DNA from 3 places in the Blastococcus sp. SYSU D01042 genome. Region 2 is predicted to be linked to each of the others. Evidence: predicted binding sites of a transcription regulator. Region 2 holds the regulator's gene; each other region holds the start of a gene.
The links. Region 2 encodes LexA, which represses DNA repair genes until DNA is damaged. Its sites were predicted from a motif close to TCGAACANNTGTTCGA; they were not measured.
Positions count from the first base shown of each region.

Region 1 (5,335 bases), on a different contig from region 2:
CCCCAGGCGGCCTTGAGCGGGGCGCTCACGCGGCGCTCCCCGCGGTCAGCTGGTCGAGGAACCGGGACCCGCGAGCGGCGTCCTGCGCGGCCTCGAGCGCGGCGGCGACCTTGTAGCAGCGGTCGTCGGCCAGCGCCGGCGCCATGATCTGGAAGCCGACCGGCAGCCCCTCGGACAGCCCGCACGGCACCGAGATGGCCGGGATGCCGGCCAGGCTCGCCGGCAGCGTGCACAGGTCGGCGGCGTACATCGCGATCGGGTCGTCGACGCGGGCGCCGACCGGCCAGGCGACCGTCGGGCTGGTGGGGCTGACCAGCACGTCGACGTCGTCCCAGGCGCTGGTGAAGTCGCGGGTGATCAGCGTGCGGACCTTCTGGGCCTGCCCGTAGTAGGCGTCGTAGTAGCCGCTGGACAGCGCGTAGGTGCCCAGGATGATCCGGCGCTTGACCTCGGGGCCGAAGCCCTGCTCGCGGGTGAGCGCCATGACCTGGTCGAGGTCCCGGTTCCCGTCGTCGCCGACCCGCAGGCCGTACCGGACGCCGTCGAAGCGGGCCAGGTTGGACGACGCCTCGCTGGGCGCGATCAGGTAGTAGGCGGGCAGCGCCAGGTCGAAGGCCGGGCAGGAGACCTGGCGGACCTCCGCGCCCAGGCTCTCCAGCAGGGCCACGGCCTCGGCCACACGGGCGAGCACGCCCTCGTCGTAGCCGTCGGTGTGCCCCTCGCCGCCGAGCTCGGTGACGACGCCGACGCGCAGGCCGGCCAGGTCGCCCTCGGCGCCGCGGCGGGCCGCCTCCGCGAGCACCGGCACCGGCGAGGCGATGGAGGTGGAGTCCAGCGGGTCGTGGCCGGCGATGGCCTCGTGCAGCAGCGCCGCGTCGAGGACGGTGCGGGTCATCGGCCCGGCCTGGTCCAGGCTCGAGGAGAAGGCGATGAGGCCGTACCGGGAGACCGAGCCGTAGGTGGGCTTGTGCCCGACCAGGCCGGTGACGGCGGCGGGCTGGCGGATCGAGCCGCCGGTGTCGGTGCCGATCGCCCACGGCGCGAGGCCGCCGGCCACCGCCGCGGAGGAGCCGCCGGACGAGCCGCCCGGGATGCGGTCGTGGTCCCAGGGGTTGCGGGTCACGCGGTAGGCGGAGTTCTCGGTGGAGGAGCCCATCGCGAACTCGTCCATGTTGGTCTTGCCGAGCAGCACCGTGCCTGCGTTCTTCAGCCGGGCGGCCAGCGTCGCGTCGTACGGCGGGCGCCAGCCCTCGAGGATCTTCGAGCCGCTCGTCGTCGGGACGCCTTCGGTCACGACGACGTCCTTGAGCGCCAGCGGGATGCCGGCCAGCGGACCGGTGGCGGTGCCCCCGGCGCGGGCGGCGTCGACCTGCTCGGCGGTGCGCAGCGCCGCCTCGGCGTCGACGTGCAGGTAGGAGCCGAGCGCGGCGTCCTCGGCCTCGATGCGGTCGAGGTAGGCGCGGGTGACCTCGACCGAGGTGACCTCGCCGGCGGTGAGCAGCCGGCCGAGCTCGGCGGCGTCCGTGGTGGTCAGCTCGCTCACGCCTCCTCCCCCAGGATGCGGGGGACGCGGATGCGGCCGTCCTCGGCCGCCGGCGCACCGGCGAGCACGACGTCGCGGGGCAGGCTGGGCCGGGCGACGTCCTCGCGGAAGACGTTGGTCATCGGCACGGCGTGCGTGGTGGGCGCGACGTCGGCGACGTCGGCCTTGCCCACCTGCGCGACGGCGTCCAGCACGGCGCCCAGCTGACCGGCGAAGAGGTCGAGCTCCTCGTCGGTCACGGCCAGCCGCGAGAGGTGGGCCAGGTGGGCCACCTCGTCACGGGTGAGTCGGTCCTTGCGGGACGGCGTGCTCATGCGCGGCGGAACTCCACTTCGAGGGGACCTTCGGCACGGGCTCCCGCGGTCGGGGGCCGGCACCGGACCTTCCCACTGTACGTGGGGGGTCTGGCCAGGTCGTCACCGTGAGAGGCTGCTCCCGACTGCGATCACCGGAGATCGGCCCGAGCCCCAGAGCTCCTCGGAGGAACCGTGTCCTATCTCCTGCGGCTGGTCATGCCCGACCGCCCCGGCATCCTCGGCGCCGTCGCGACGGCGCTGGGCACCGCCGGCATCGACATCGTGTCGCTGGACGTGCTCGAGCGCGGCACCGGCATCGCGGTGGACGACCTCGTGGTGGACCTGCCGCCCGGCCGGCTGCCCGACAGCCTGATCACGGTGGCCCAGGGCGTGCCCGACGTGCGCGTCGAGTCGCTGCGGCCCTTCGCCGGCCCCCTGGACACCCACCGCGAGCTGGAGCTGCTCGACGCGCTGGCCCGCGCCGGCGAGGCGTCGGCGGCAGCGCTGCTGGCGGCGGAGCTGCCCCGGGTGTTCCACAGCGGGTGGGCGGTGGTGCTCGACTGCGGGCCGGACGGCTGGTCGGTGCAGGCCGCGTCCGAGGCGGCGCCGGGCTTCGCGGGAGTGTCGCTGCCGTGGCTGCCGCTGTCGGGTGCGCGGCTGCTGCCCAGCGACGACGACTGGCTGCCCGAGCGCTGGCGCGAGATGGCGATCGAGATGATGGCCGCGCCGTACGGCGGGGACCACTGCGCGGTCGTCGTGGGCCGGTCGGGCGGGCCGGCGTTCCGCCGCTCCGAGCTGCTGCGGCTGGTGCACCTCATCGGGATCGCCTCGACCGTCCGGCACCTGCCGCCGGCGTGACGGTGCGCGAGACCTGATCCGCTCGAGCAGGCCCGTGGGTCTGCTGCTCCCGCTCGCCGGCGGTCACCTGTAGGTGTCGGTGGTCGAACATATGATCGAACCGTGCCCGACACCGCCTCCCGTCCCACCGCCGCCACCGGTGCGCCGTCGGTCGGGTGGGCGAGCGGGCCGCTCGGTGCGGTGCAGGCGGCCAGCCGCGAGATCGCACGGCAGACCGCCGTGCGGGCGAGGGCGGTCGCGGCCTTCGCCGCATCCCGCCCCGCGTCAGCGGACCGCCCCGCGGGAGCTCCGGGCGCCATGAGCGCCGACCGCCGGGCGGCGCGGCCGGAGGTGCTCGCCGACGTCAGCGAGTGGGCGGCGCAGGAGCTGGTGGTGGCGCTGTCGATCACCCGGACGGCCGCCGAGAACCTGCTGGAGCGGTCGCTCACCCTCGTCCACCGTCTCCCCCGGACCCTGGAGGCCCTCGAATCCGGGCTGATCCACGACGGCCACCTCTGGTCGATGCTGGAGCGGGTCGCCCCGGTCCGTGACACCGCCGTCCGCGCCCGGGTGGAGCGCGAGGTGCTCGACTGGGTGGCCGGCCGGCAGGTCACCACCCCGCCGCAGCTGACCGCGAAGGTGCGGCGCTCGGTGCTCCGGCACGACGCCGCGGCCGCAGCCCAGCGGCTGGTGCGGGCGCTGCGGGAGCGCGGCGTCTCCGCCCGCGCCGACCGCCGGGAGGGCATGGCGGTGTTCGACGCGCTGCTGACGGTCCCCGAGGCCCAGGCGCTGCTCGATGCGCTGGGCCGGTGCGCCGATGCGATCGACGACCCCGAGGACACGCGGACCCGCGGCCAGAAGATGGCCGACTGCCTCCTCGACCTGGTGCTCCGCCCGGGCGAGAACGGCCATCCCGCGGTGCAGGCCCAGCTCACCGTCGTCGCCGGCATCCGCACGCTGGCCGGTGGCTCCGCACCGGGTGAGATCGGCGGCGAGCCGGTGCCCGCCGACGTCGTGCGCGCCCTGGCCCGGGCGCTCGGCCTGTTGCCGGCCGACCCCGCGCGCTCCCCCGCACCGCACCGGCGGGTGGACGTCCCGCCGGAGGAGACGTGGGACGACACCCTGCGGGCCGCCGACGAGCGGTGGTGGGCCGAGGTCGAGGCGCGGGCGCTGCACGGTGAGTGGGGTGGCGAGGAGGACCCGCCGCCCGAGGAGATGGAGCGCTGGTGGGCGCTCGACGCCGAGCACGCGCAACCGCCACCGGACCCCGAGCCAGAAAACCCAGCGCCGGCAGTCCCCGCCGCGGGCGGATGGGCGGACGCCGACCGGGCGGTGGACGAGGCCGGCGCCCTGCTCCTGGAACTGCAGCGCGCCACCTGCCGCGCGGATCGAGCCGTGACCGACGCCCGCCGCGCCGAGGCGGACGACCGGGACGCGTGGGACGACAGCCCCGCCGGCCGGGTGAGCACCGCGGCGAGCGACCTGGCCGCCCTCCGCGCGCTGACCGACGAGCAGCGCGACGCGCTCGCCGCCCTGCTCGACCGCAGCGCCGGCGGGGGCCTCGTCGACAGGCCGCGCATCGCCGTGGTGGACGAGCTGACCGGCGCCCTGCGCTGCCTCACCGACAGCGACGAGCTGCGCCGGCACGCCACGTGCGGCGCCCGCCGCTGCCGTCGCGACCCGGCGCGGTGCGACCACGACCTCACGGGTCGGCCCGGTCTCGGTCCGCCTGGCACGAGCGCCGGCTACCGACCGGGGGCCGCGCTCGACCGGTACGTCCGCGCGCGGGACCGGCGGTGCCGCTTCCCCGGCTGCCGCCAGCGGGTGCCGCGCGGCGGTGAGCTCGACCACGACCGCCCGTGGCCGGGCGGCACGACCAGCGCGGGCGACCTGATCGGCTACTGCACCGGCCACCACCGCGGCAAGCACCAGGCACCCGGCTGGCGCCACGACCTGGCCCCGGACGGCACGCTGACGGTCACCACACCGACCGGCCTGGTCGCCACGACCACCCCGCCGCCGTTCTGAGGCAGCGGGAGGGACGGGCGAGCGGACCTCAGCCGCGCGGTGACGTCACCTTCTCCGGCGTGATCCGGACCAGCAGGCGGACCTGGTCCCGTCCGCCGAACCACGGGTACGGGCGGCCGATGTAGCGCTGCGACAGCTCGTCGATGTGCTCGCGGGCACCGACCTCGGTCACCTCGGTGACGCGACCGCGGACCTCGAAGTAGCGGCTCGGGTCGTCGGGGTCGGCCACGTTCAGGGCCACCCGCGGGTCGCGCTCCACGTTGCGGACCTTCTGGTGCCCGCGGACGGTGTTGATCAGGACGTCGCGCCCGTCGGTGTCCACCCAGGTCTGCGTCATCTGCGGCGAGCCGTCGGGCATCAGGGTCGAGAGGAAGCAGGGGCTGGGCCGGCGGAGCAGGTCGAGCAGGGCGTCGGGCAGCGACACGCTGGGTCCTTCCGGAGGGGTGGACCCCGCCCCTACCCCCGACCTCCCGCGTCACTCCGCCGGCGGCTCGCTCCCGTCACCGATCGTCGCGACCGCCCGGGCGGCGTCCGGGCCCTCGGCGAGCAGCACCTGGAAGCCGTCGTCGTCGAGGATCGGCGCCTTGACCTGCACCGCCTTGTCGTACTTGCTGCCGGGGTCCGCCCCGAC
Region 1 covers NZ_JBJGZM010000007.1:132,310-137,644, reverse strand. The annotation lists gene ACI79H_RS14260 (hypothetical protein) at 1-29, opposite strand, end outside; gene gatA (Asp-tRNA(Asn)/Glu-tRNA(Gln) amidotransferase subunit GatA) at 26-1,543, opposite strand; gene gatC (Asp-tRNA(Asn)/Glu-tRNA(Gln) amidotransferase subunit GatC) at 1,540-1,857, opposite strand; gene ACI79H_RS14245 (ACT domain-containing protein) at 2,032-2,697, shown strand; gene ACI79H_RS14240 (DUF222 domain-containing protein) at 2,800-4,704, shown strand; gene ACI79H_RS14235 (PPOX class F420-dependent oxidoreductase) at 4,733-5,128, opposite strand; gene ligA (NAD-dependent DNA ligase LigA) at 5,180-5,335, opposite strand, start outside.
Region 1: ACI79H_RS14240 (DUF222 domain-containing protein) is a predicted target of LexA. The motif match lies at 2,781-2,796, and genes of this name have one in related genera.

Region 2 (5,335 bases):
TCGGGCTCGACCTCGATGCGGCCGGTGCAGACCTCCGACCGGCCGTAGGACTCCTCCGCCCGGGGGCTGCGCGCAGCGGGGACGGTCCACCCGGCGCCGGCGTGCGGCCGGACCGCGCGGCGCGCCTCGACGGGGGGCGCGTGCTCGGCGCCCACGGCGGACAGCTGGGCGGTCGCGTCGGAGACGGCCGCGAAGACCTCGGTGTCGGCAGCTCGGTGCCGGCCGGGGTCGGCGGGGGCACGGTGGCGCCCGGCCGACGCGGCAGCCGGGACGGCGGCCGGGGCGGACAGCACGGGCACCTCGCCGGTCTCGGGGGCGCGACGACGGCCGCCGGGGCGGGCGACCGCGACCGTGGGGGCGTCCACGGCGGGCGCGCCGGCCGCAGCGGGCTCGTCGCGGAGCAGCGGCAGCGCGTCGGTGGCGGCGGGCTCACCGGTGCGCGCCCGGCCGCGCAGGGCCGAGACCGCCTGGGCGGTCGGCAGCTCCTGCTTCACGCGGGAGTCGATCACCCCGACCCCCGGGGCCGGCGCGGCGGCGCCGGGGAGCCGGAGGGCGGCCAGGTCGATCCAGGCCGTCTCCTCGACCCCGCCCACGACCACGCGCACCCACATCTGACAGCTGCCCGAGGCGTCGTGCCGCCAGCCCAGCAGCTCGCCCGACCACCACGTGCCGGCCTGGTAGACCTCGACCGACTGCGGGGAACCGGTGAACACAGCGGCGCGGCTGTCCGTGGTACCTGACACGCGATGACCGTAAGCGCTGGCTCCACCACTCTGCGTGGAGGCGCCCGGACCGAGGATTGACGAAGCGACCTCGTCCGGTTGGAGAGGTGTTGCCCTGTCGCCGAGAGGGTCGGTCAGGGTGCGCGAGCCGGTCACGGCAGGACGAGCACCTGGCCGGGGACCAGGGCGGCGTCGCGGAGCTCGTTGCGCTCCCTGATCTCGGCGACGACGGCGCGCACGTCCTCCTCGTCCCCCGCGACGGCCGCCGCGATCGACCACAGCGTGTCGCCCTGCTCGACCACGACGCTGACCTCCCCGGCCAGGCGGAGGCCCTCCTCTCCGCCGGCGACCGCCGAGCCCACCCACGAGCCGAGGACGACACCGACGGCCAGCCCGAGCACGACGCCCAGGCGCCGGGCGCGGCGGGTGAGCCGGAGGCCGGGCGCGGCCGGGACGACCGGACCGTGACCCGGGGGCGCCATCCGGGGCGCGGGACGAGCGGGCCGCGCGGGCCGGGCCGCCGGCGTCGACGGGGTGCGGCGCACCGCCGCCGGCGCGACCGCGGCCCGCTCCACCGGCGGGCGGGGAGGCGACGGCTGCCGGACCGGGTCCGGCACAGCGCGCAACTGCCCGCGCCGAGCCGTGCCCCCCGCCAGCGGCGGGCGCCACGGCGCCTGCACGGCCTCGTCGAACTCCACCACGGCCTGCGCCACGCTTCCCATGACCACTCCTCCGACCCGGCATGCCCACCACGTCCTCGAACGGTTGTTCGAATCGAACGTCTGTGCGATGTCTACCGGACGCCACCGACAGAAGCGACCCGACGCGACGACTTTCTTCGAACACCTGTTTGAAAGCCGCGATGATCGGCGCTACGGTCTCTGCGAGACGACCAGCACGGCCGCACCGGCGGCCGGCGAGGAGGAGACGTGGCGGAGACCAGCGGGACGTCGGGCGGCCGGCGGACGCGCAGCGCGACGACGGAACCGGACACCGGCAGCAGCACCGCGTCGGTGCGCTCCTTCCCCGACCGCGGCACCGACGGCGACGGGCTGACCCAGCGCCAGCGCAGGGTGCTCGAGGTCATCCGCGACTCCATCGACCGGCGCGGGTACCCGCCCTCGGTCCGCGAGATCGGCGAGGCGGTCGGCCTGTCGTCGGCCTCGTCGGTGGCCCACCAGCTCTCGGTGCTGCAGAAGAAGGGCTGGCTGCGGCGCGACCCCAACCGTCCGCGCGCGCTCGACGTCCGGCTGCCCGGTGACACCTCGAGCCCGGCCGCGCCCCTGGCCGAGGCCGCTCCGGGCACCGACGAGCCGCTCTCGGCGCCGACCTACGTGCCGCTGGTCGGCCGGATCGCCGCCGGTGGTCCGGTGCTGGCCGAGCAGGCGGTGGAGGACGTGTTCCCCCTCCCCCGCGAGCTGGTCGGCGAGGGCACCCTGTTCATGCTGAAGGTCGCCGGTGACTCGATGGTCGAGGCGGCGATCTGCGACGGCGACTGGGTCGTCGTGCGCCAGCAGCCGACGGCGGAGAACGGGGAGATCGTCGCCGCCATGATCGACGGCGAGGCGACGGTCAAGACCTACAAGCGCCGCGACGGCCACGTCTGGCTGCTGCCGCACAACCCCGCGTACGAGCCCATCCCCGGCGACGACGCGACGGTCCTCGGCCGGGTCGTCTCCGTCCTGCGGCGCGTCTGATCCGAGCTCCCCGCCGGCCCCACCCCACGGGGCCGGCGCGGACGTCCGCCCCGGGTCAGGGACGGGTCCTGCTCCGGCGCACCAGTCCCCAGATCCACACCACCAGGGTGGCGACGACCGCGGCGATGATCGCCGAGGTGATGGCCGACCTCCCGTCGCCGGTCAGCTCGCTGAGCGTGGGCACCGCAGCGCCCGAGGACGCCGGCGCGCTCCCCGGGGTGGCGGCGGGGATCGGGACGACCACGACGTCGCTGGGCACGCCCTCACTGGCGACGACCAGCTGCTGGTTGTCGGCGGTGAAGCTGATGGCTTCTCCCTGCGGCGACTCCGGCAGCGGGATGCGCACCGGTGTGCCGGCGAGGGCGGCCGGGACGTCGGAGCCGGTCAGCGGCCAGACGTAGGCATCGGTGTAGGTGCGCAGCGCCAGCGCGTGCCCGTCGCCGGCCACCGCTCCCCCGGTGATCATCAGCTGACCGGCGCGGCCGACCGGGCCGCCCGGGGTCCCGGTGAGCGTCATGTTGACCGTCGCCACCCGCTCCATCGGCACGGTCGCCTCCGCCGACAGCGGCGCGGTGGGCCGGTAGACGCCGCTGGAGCCGAGCACGTCCTTCGTGACGAGGAACGGCGTGCCGTCCGGCGCCAGCAGCAGCGCCTCGGAGTCGTGCGCGCCGTCCGGGTAGGTGAGCCGGTGGACGCCCGCGGAACCGTCGGGGCGGAGCGCGAGCAGCGCCACGGTCGAGCGCACGGCCGTGTTGTCTCCGGCATCGGCCAGCCAGAGGGTGCCGTCGCCACCGAGCGCGAGGTCCTCCGGGTCGTAGGGGTCGACAGCCGCGGTCCGGGTCTCGAGGACCTGGCAGGCCGCGTCGAGCACCGAGACGCCGAGCCGGTCCCCGCCGTCGTTCATGACCAGCATCCGGTCGCCGAGGTCGACCAGGCCGGATATCTCGGCGAGGGCGGGATCGGTGATCTGGCACCGCACCGCCGGGGCGGCCTCCTCGGCCGCGGCGACCCCGGCCGCGCCGGCGACGGGCGTGAGGGAACCCAGGAGGACCACCGCGCCGAGCCGGATGGCTCGCGTGGCTCGCCGTCCTCCGAAGCCGCTAGGCGGTCTGCCGGCCTGCTCGGGCACGAACCCAGCGTGACAGAACGATTGCGTCGAGTGCGTGAACCACGCCCAGCAGCACGACGCCCACCGCCGCCCCGACGACGGCGTCGGTCACCCAGTGGAAGTTCAGCGAGATCATCGACAGCCCGGTGAGCACCGGCCCGACGACGCTCAGCCACCAGAACGCCTGCTGCACCCGGACGGGCAGCCCGTACTCGACGGCCTGCCACCGCGCCACGCCCCACATCAGCACGGCGTTGGCGACGTGCCCGGACGGGAACGAGGCGCCGTCGTCGTGGAAGAAGTAGCTGCCCGGGAACCGCGGTGCGGTGCGACCGGTGCCGTACTTCATGGCGTAGACGGCACCGGTCAGCAGCACCACGGCGACCAGCACGCGGAGCACGGGCAGCAGCGTCCGCCGGCTCCAGGCGAGGTAGCCGACCAGCCCGACCAGCACGGCCAGGATCGTCACCCGGCCGCCCAGCTGCGTCACGACCCAGACCAGCGGGTAGGCGGCCGAATCGGCCAGCCCCCAGCTCGTCACCACGTCGGACACCCGCAGGTCGAGGCGCTCGGTGGCCCCCCAGGTCAGCAGGTCCAGGGTGATCAGCCCCCCGGCGAGGAGGCAGACCACCACCGCCCACCACGACGGCCGCCCCACCGGCTGCCCGGAGGTGGTCCCCCGGGGGCCGGCGTCGCGCACCACGCCGCTCGTCACGGGCTCACCGTACCGGGCTGTGACCTCGTCGTGACCTGGACGAGCCGGTCGCGGCCGTCCCGGTCAGCCGACCGGGACGGCGAAACCCTCGAGTGCCGCGGCGAGGGCGCCGTCGACCCGCGCGGTGAGCCGGGTTCCCCCGGCCTCGTGCGCCTCGGCGAGCACCTCGCCGTCGCGGTGGACGCGGGCGACCAGGTCACCCCGGTCGTACGGGACCAGCACGTCGACGTCGACGTCCGGGTGCGGCAGGCGGGCGGCGATGAGCTCGCGCAGCTGGTCCATGCCGGCGCCGGTGCGGGCGGACACCCAGACCGCACCGGGCAGCGCCTGGCGCAGGGTCAGGACGGCTTCCTCGTCCATCGCGTCGACCTTGTTCACGACGATCACCTCGGGCACGGCGGAGGCGTCGATCTCCTGCAGCACGACGTGCACGGCGTTGATCTGGCCCAGCGGGTCGGAGTCCGAGCCGTCGACCACGTGCAGCAGCAGGTCGGCCGCCGCGACCTCCTCCAGCGTCGACCGGAAGGCGTCGACGAGCTGGTGGGGCAGGTGCCGCACGAACCCGACGGTGTCGGTGAGCGTGTACTCCCGGCCGTCGGGCCCCTCGGCCCGCCGCACGGTCGGGTCCAGGGTGGCGAACAGCGCGTTCTCCACCAGCACGCCGGCACCGGTCAGCTGGTTGAGCAGGCTCGACTTGCCCGCGTTGGTGTACCCGGCGATCGCGACGCTGGGGGTGGCGTTGCGGTCGCGGCTGCTCCGCTGCGTGGTGCGGGCCGTGGACATGCCGGCGATCTCCCGGCGCAGCTTGCTCACCCGCGCGCGGATGCGCCGCCGGTCGGTCTCGATCTTGGTCTCACCCGGACCGCGGGTACCGATGCCGCCACCGCCGGCCACGCGGCCACCGGCCTGCCGGGACATCGACTCACCCCAGCCGCGCAGCCGCGGCAGCATGTACTGCATCTGCGCCAGCTCGACCTGCGCCTTGCCCTCCCGGCTCGTCGCGTGCTGGGCGAAGATGTCCAGGATCAGCGCCGTCCGGTCGACGACCTTGACCTTGAGCACCTTCTCCAGCTGGTTGAGCTGGCCGGGGGTG
Region 2 covers NZ_JBJGZM010000005.1:44,237-49,571, reverse strand. The annotation lists gene ACI79H_RS11175 (hypothetical protein) at 1-743, opposite strand, end outside; gene ACI79H_RS11170 (LysM peptidoglycan-binding domain-containing protein) at 875-1,444, opposite strand; gene lexA (transcriptional repressor LexA) at 1,652-2,419, shown strand; gene ACI79H_RS11160 (hypothetical protein) at 2,475-3,473, opposite strand; gene ACI79H_RS11155 (phosphatase PAP2 family protein) at 3,520-4,242, opposite strand; gene hflX (GTPase HflX) at 4,306-5,335, opposite strand, start outside.

Region 3 (5,335 bases), on a different contig from region 2:
GGAGCCGTTCCGGAAGGCGGCTTCAGGGACAGATGCCGGGCTGCCTTGCAGGCGAAGTCACGTCATGCACTCCGCTGACCGCCCGAGGGGTGACGGGAAGCCCATGCCTGCCGGATGCCGGCGCCACGTGCCGATGCTGCACGCCTCGTCCGGTTCCGAAGGGGTCAGGGGGCGGGGACGACCACGACGGCTTCCATCGGACCGCCGCACTCCTCAGTGCCGCCTACGCGCTCCCAGGTGAGTGCCTGCTCCACCTCGGCCACCTGGCCCTCGGGACTGAGCACGGTCACCACCATGGAGTCCGGCATGTCCATCATCGAGAGCGCAGCCGAGGAGCCGGTCAGTGCACCGCGCACCTCCCGAGCCGGATCGTCACGGTCCTGCTGCGCCTGGCCACAGGGCGACGAGCACCGCGCGACGACAGTCCGCCCGTCCGTGGGGGGCCAGTCCTCGGCCAGCCGCACCACGAGGGTCCGGCCGTGGTCAACGGCCGGGCAGGCCCGTGGCGCGCCGCCTGGCCCATCTCCTGGGCCTCCGCAGCCGCCCAGCAGCAGGACGGCAGTGGTGCTGACTGCTGCAACCGCCAGCGCAGTCATGACCGCTGCGCCTCTACGAGCAGCCCCAGCGCGCACGCAACTCCCCCACCGCATCCAGCCCAGCAGCCACCATCGGCGGCCGACCCGAGCAGCCGACCGAAGCGAACGGTGCCGCACTTGCCTCCGAGGATCAACGGGGCCGCAGCAAGGGTTCCGGTTTCAGGAGCCGCCCTCGCCGCCGAGTCGTCGATGTCCATGGTGGGGCCGCCATGGGACACCTCCGCCCGACCTCACCGGGCGCGGCGGCTCGCACATCTGAGGCGGTCAGTCGGGCGGGATGTCGAGGTCGGTGCCGAATCTCGGCGGAGGACTGATCAGCCCCTCGCCGCTGGGCATGGTGATCGCCAGGTCGCCGTCGTCACCCTCGTCGAACCGCCAGCCCGGCGCCTGGTGCTCGAGACGGTGGTGGTGCCTGCACAGGCAGACCAGGTTGTCGTGCGTGGTCCCACCGTCGGGCCACTCCCGCCGGTGGTCCAGGTCGCCCGTCCGCGCGCGTGCGCGGCACCCCGGGAAGCGGCACCGCCGGTCCCGCAGCCGGACGGAGCGGTCGAGTTCGGCTCCCGGCGTGTAGCCGGCGGCTCCGGTGGGCGGCCCGAGCGCCGCACCGCGGCGTATCCCTGCGGCGTCGGTCAGCGCGACGAGGCTGCCCCGCAGCTTGTCCACGACCGCGATGCGTGGACGGTGCGCCAGCCCGGTCCCGTCGAGGTCGTGGACCCCCACCAGCGCACCCACGTCCAGCAGGGCGCGGTGCTCACCGTCGCACCACGTCCCGTCGAGAATCGCCCCCGTCGCACCGGCCAGCGCCTCCCGGGCCGCTGTCTCGTCCCGCGCCCGGGCGAGGGACGACCACTCACCGAGCGTGCGCTTCGCGACGGGCGTCGGCTGAGGTCCGCCAGCGTCATCGGACCGGTCGTGCACGGCATCGGGGGCCACGGCGTCGGTCGCCTGCGTGCCACCGGCTCGCGGCTGGGGCACGGCCTCGACTTCCGGATCCGTGGGGCCCGGCGCGGGCCCGGGGTCCGGCTCTGGCACGGGCTCCGGGTCGGGCAGGTCCGCGAGGTCCGGCGCCGCCGGGGCACCAGACCGAAGGCGTACCCGAGCTCCCGCACCACCTCGGCCGACACCAGCAGTCCCTCGACCTGCCCGGGCTCCGCGCCGCCGAGCATCGTCTCCAGGCTCGCCACGAGGGTGAGCGCGAGCGTGACCGCCGGGGCACCGTCCTCCCCTGGCCGCAGCACCAGGCCCTCGACGCAGTCGGCCATCCGCTGCTGCTCGGTCCGCTCGTCACCGTCGACCCGGGCCGCCTCCGCGTACCTCTCCAGCGCCCGGTGGATCGCCGCAGCAACAGGCAGCGGGAGGTCGATCGCGATCGTGGCCGTGCCGTCGCGGCGGTCGTGCAGCCGCACACCGCGCTCCCGGACCGCCGCCACCAGCTTCCGGGCGGCGGCGTCGGCGTCCTTGCGCAGGACGACGCACCAGGCGCAGTCACCGAGTTGAGGAGGCGTCTTGCGGCCGAGCAGGCGCAGCACGTGCGCCTCGATGTCCGCACGCACCGCGTCGTCCCTGACCGGGCCGACCACGTGCACCATCTGCCGGGCGTGCGCCGGGCTCAGCGCACCCTCGGCCATCAGGGCGTGCGTGGCGGGGAGCCGCTCGACCAGCGTCAGCGCGTCCGCCAGCTGCGTCCCGGCCGCCCTCGCGGTGATGGACGACGTGGGCGCCACCTCGTCGACCGCCCACTCGCTCACCTCCGACAGCACGGCAGGGCGCGCAGACCGGGTCGCGGCCGACGGGCGGCACCGGGCGAACTCGGCCAGCGACGCCGCGACCACCGCCGACAGCCGCGCGATCACACGGGACGGCGCTGCGGCGCGTTCGAGGTGGTCGATCCCCTGCTGCCGCCACGGCTCCTTCGAACGGGGACGGGCCGCCGGACCCCTCGTCGAATCGTTCGAACGCGTGTTCGATGGTACTCGGCCGACGAGGCGCCGACCAGAAAGGATGCACCGCCCTGTGGACGAGCGGGCGGGCGGAGAAGGCGCCCGGCGGGTCAGCCGGGCTGGTCCACCGATCCGGCTCGGGCGGCGGCGTCCAGCTCGCCGGCGTAGCGCCGCACCGCCTCGCGGAGCGCGTCCTCGACGTCCCAGCCGCGTGCCTGCGCCGCCGCCACGACGCCGAGCAGCCGCTCGCCCAGCTCCTCGGGGCTGCGGTCGGGCAGGTCGGCCGCCCCCGGCGTCGGCAGGCCGGCCCGCCCGGCGCGGCGGACCAGCGCCGCGCCCCACGAGGCCGCGGGCTGCGAGCGGGAGACGCCCTCGGTCGGCGAGCGGCGCTGCTTCTCCTGCTGCTTGATCTCGTCCCAGCCGGCCTCGACCTGCTCGACGTCCCGGGGCCCGGCGTCCCCGAACACGTGCGGGTGCCGCCGCACCAGCTTCTCGACCAGGTCCCCGGCGACGTCGTCGACGTCGAAGCGGCGCTCCGCTGCGGCCTCCGCGGCCACCCGGGCGTGGAAGACGACCTGCAGCAGCACGTCGCCGAGCTCCTCGCGCATGGCGACCGCGTCGTCGTCGACGATGGCGTCGTAGGCCTCGTGCGCCTCCTCGAGCAGGTAGCCGCGCAGCGAGGCGTGCGTCTGCTCGGCGTCCCAGGGGCAGCCACCGGGCGCGCGCAGGGTGTCCATGACCCGGACGACGTCGAGCAGCCGGGCGCCGGGCGGCTCCGGGGCTCCGTCGACCACCTCCGCTCCGGGCGCGGCCGCGGCGTCGTCGCTCAGCAGCACGACGCCGTCCGGGCGGGCTTCCGCCGCCGCGGCGTCGGCGACGTCCTCCACGTGCCAGCCCGCGGCCCGCAGGGCCTCGGCGGTCCCGGCGGCGCCGGGCAGGGCGAGCACCGGCCGGTCGGCCAGCGCCTGCCAGCCGGTGGGCCCCAGCAGGCCGGGCAGCCGGGGGCTGACGACGACGACGAGCGCGACGGGCACCGGCTCAGCCCCCGGCCCCGGCCGGCTGCACCTCGGGCTCCTCGGCGAGGATCCTGACCACGCCGCCCTCGCCGCGGACCAGCCGCCCCTCCTCGTCCAGCACGCCGTAGCGGGGGTTGACGGTGACGTCGAGGTCCCCGCGCACCTCGTCGACGACCTCGGCGCCCGCGACGGCCAGCCGCTCGGCGGCCGCGACCTCGACCTGCTCGCGCAGCTCCTCGAAGGTCGGGTAGGCCTCGCCGGCGACGAAGCCGACCACGGTGCCCACGCCCTCGACGGGGACGACGAACCCGGTGCCCGGCTCGGCGGCGGTCAGCTGCTCGCTGAGCACCGGCGGCAGCTCCTCGGCCGCGCGCCGGGCCAGTTCGGGCAGCGTGGACTCGCCCGGGTACCGGGCCGCGACCGTGGCATAGGCCTCCGGCGCCGCGGTGAGCTCGTCGACGACCGCCTCCCCCGTCGCCTCGTCCGGGACGGTGATGTAGCCGAACTCCACCTGCGCGTAGTCCTCGCGGATCTCCGTGTAGACCTCCTGCAGCGCGTCGTCGGAGAGGTCGCCGGCGCCCTCGGCCGCGGCGAGCTCCTCCCGGAGCAGCTGCTGGCGGATGGTCTCGGTGACGTCGGTCCGGCTCACGCCCTGCGCGGCGAGCTGGCGGTAGACCTCGTCGGGGTCGTCGTCGCCCATCAGCTGGTCGATGCGGGCGCGGACCGCGGCATCGTCCACGGAGAGGTCGTACCGCTCGGCGACCTCGGCGTAGACCTCGCGCTCCACGAGGAACCCGAGCACCCGGCGGGTGTAGTCGGCCTCGCCGGCGGCGGCGACCTCCTCGATGCCCTCCTCGGTGCGCCGCTGCTCGACCCCCTGCTCCAGCTCGGCGACGGTCACGCGGGCGTCACCCACGTAGGCGGCGACGTCCGGGGAGGTCCGGCACGCCGCCAGGGTGGGCAGGGCGAGGGCGAGCAGCAGCCCGGCGGCGGCCGCCCGGGGAGCGCGGGGCATCAGCACGACCGCAGGTTGCCACACCGGCCGCGCCGCCCGCGCTCACCGCCGCCGAAGTGGCCACTTCGGCGGTTCAGGACGCGACAGCGGCGACGGGGTGGTCCAGGACGGCGGTCAGCGTCGCGCGCAGGTTCTCCAGCAGCGCGATGTCGCGCACCGGCGTCCGCCGGTCGGGGCCAACCGGCAGCTTGAGCACGATCGTCTCCACCGCCGCCTTGTAGGAGGCGCCCTCGGCCAGGCGGGCCAGCCGCAGCTGCTTGGACTCCGGCAGCACCACCGGGCTGATCCGGACCGCACGGCCCTGCAGCGACACCTCGGTGATGCCCAGCGCGCGCATCGCGACCCGGAAGCGGGCGACCGCGAGCAGGTTGAGCACCGGGGCGGGCGGGGCGCCGTACCGGTCGGTGAGCTCGTCGAGCACGGCCTGCGCCTGGTCGTCGTCGGCGATCGAGGCGACCTTGCGGTAGGCCTCCATCCGCAGCCGCTCACCGGGCACGTAGTCGTGCGGCAGGTGGGCGTCGATGGGCAGGTCGACGCGCACCTCGACCGGCTCGGCCGGGGCCTCCTCGCCGGTGACCTGGGCGCGGTAGTCCGCGACCGCCTCACCGACGAGCCGGACGTAGAGGTCGAAGCCGACGCCGGCGATGTGGCCGGACTGCTCGCCGCCGAGCAGGTTGCCCGAGCCGCGGATCTCCAGGTCCTTCATCGCCACCGCCATGCCGGCCCCGAGGTCGGTGTTGTTGGCGATGGTGGTCAGCCGGTCGACCG
Region 3 covers NZ_JBJGZM010000001.1:282,874-288,208, forward strand. The annotation lists gene ACI79H_RS01440 (hypothetical protein) at 165-596, opposite strand; gene ACI79H_RS01445 (HNH endonuclease signature motif containing protein) at 861-1,259, opposite strand; gene ACI79H_RS01450 (DUF222 domain-containing protein) at 1,226-2,449, opposite strand; gene ACI79H_RS01455 (MazG family protein) at 2,647-3,570, opposite strand; gene ACI79H_RS01460 (SurA N-terminal domain-containing protein) at 3,575-4,567, opposite strand; gene mfd (transcription-repair coupling factor) at 4,641-5,335, opposite strand, start outside.
Region 3: ACI79H_RS01450 (DUF222 domain-containing protein) is a predicted target of LexA. The motif match lies at 2,548-2,563, and genes of this name have one in related genera.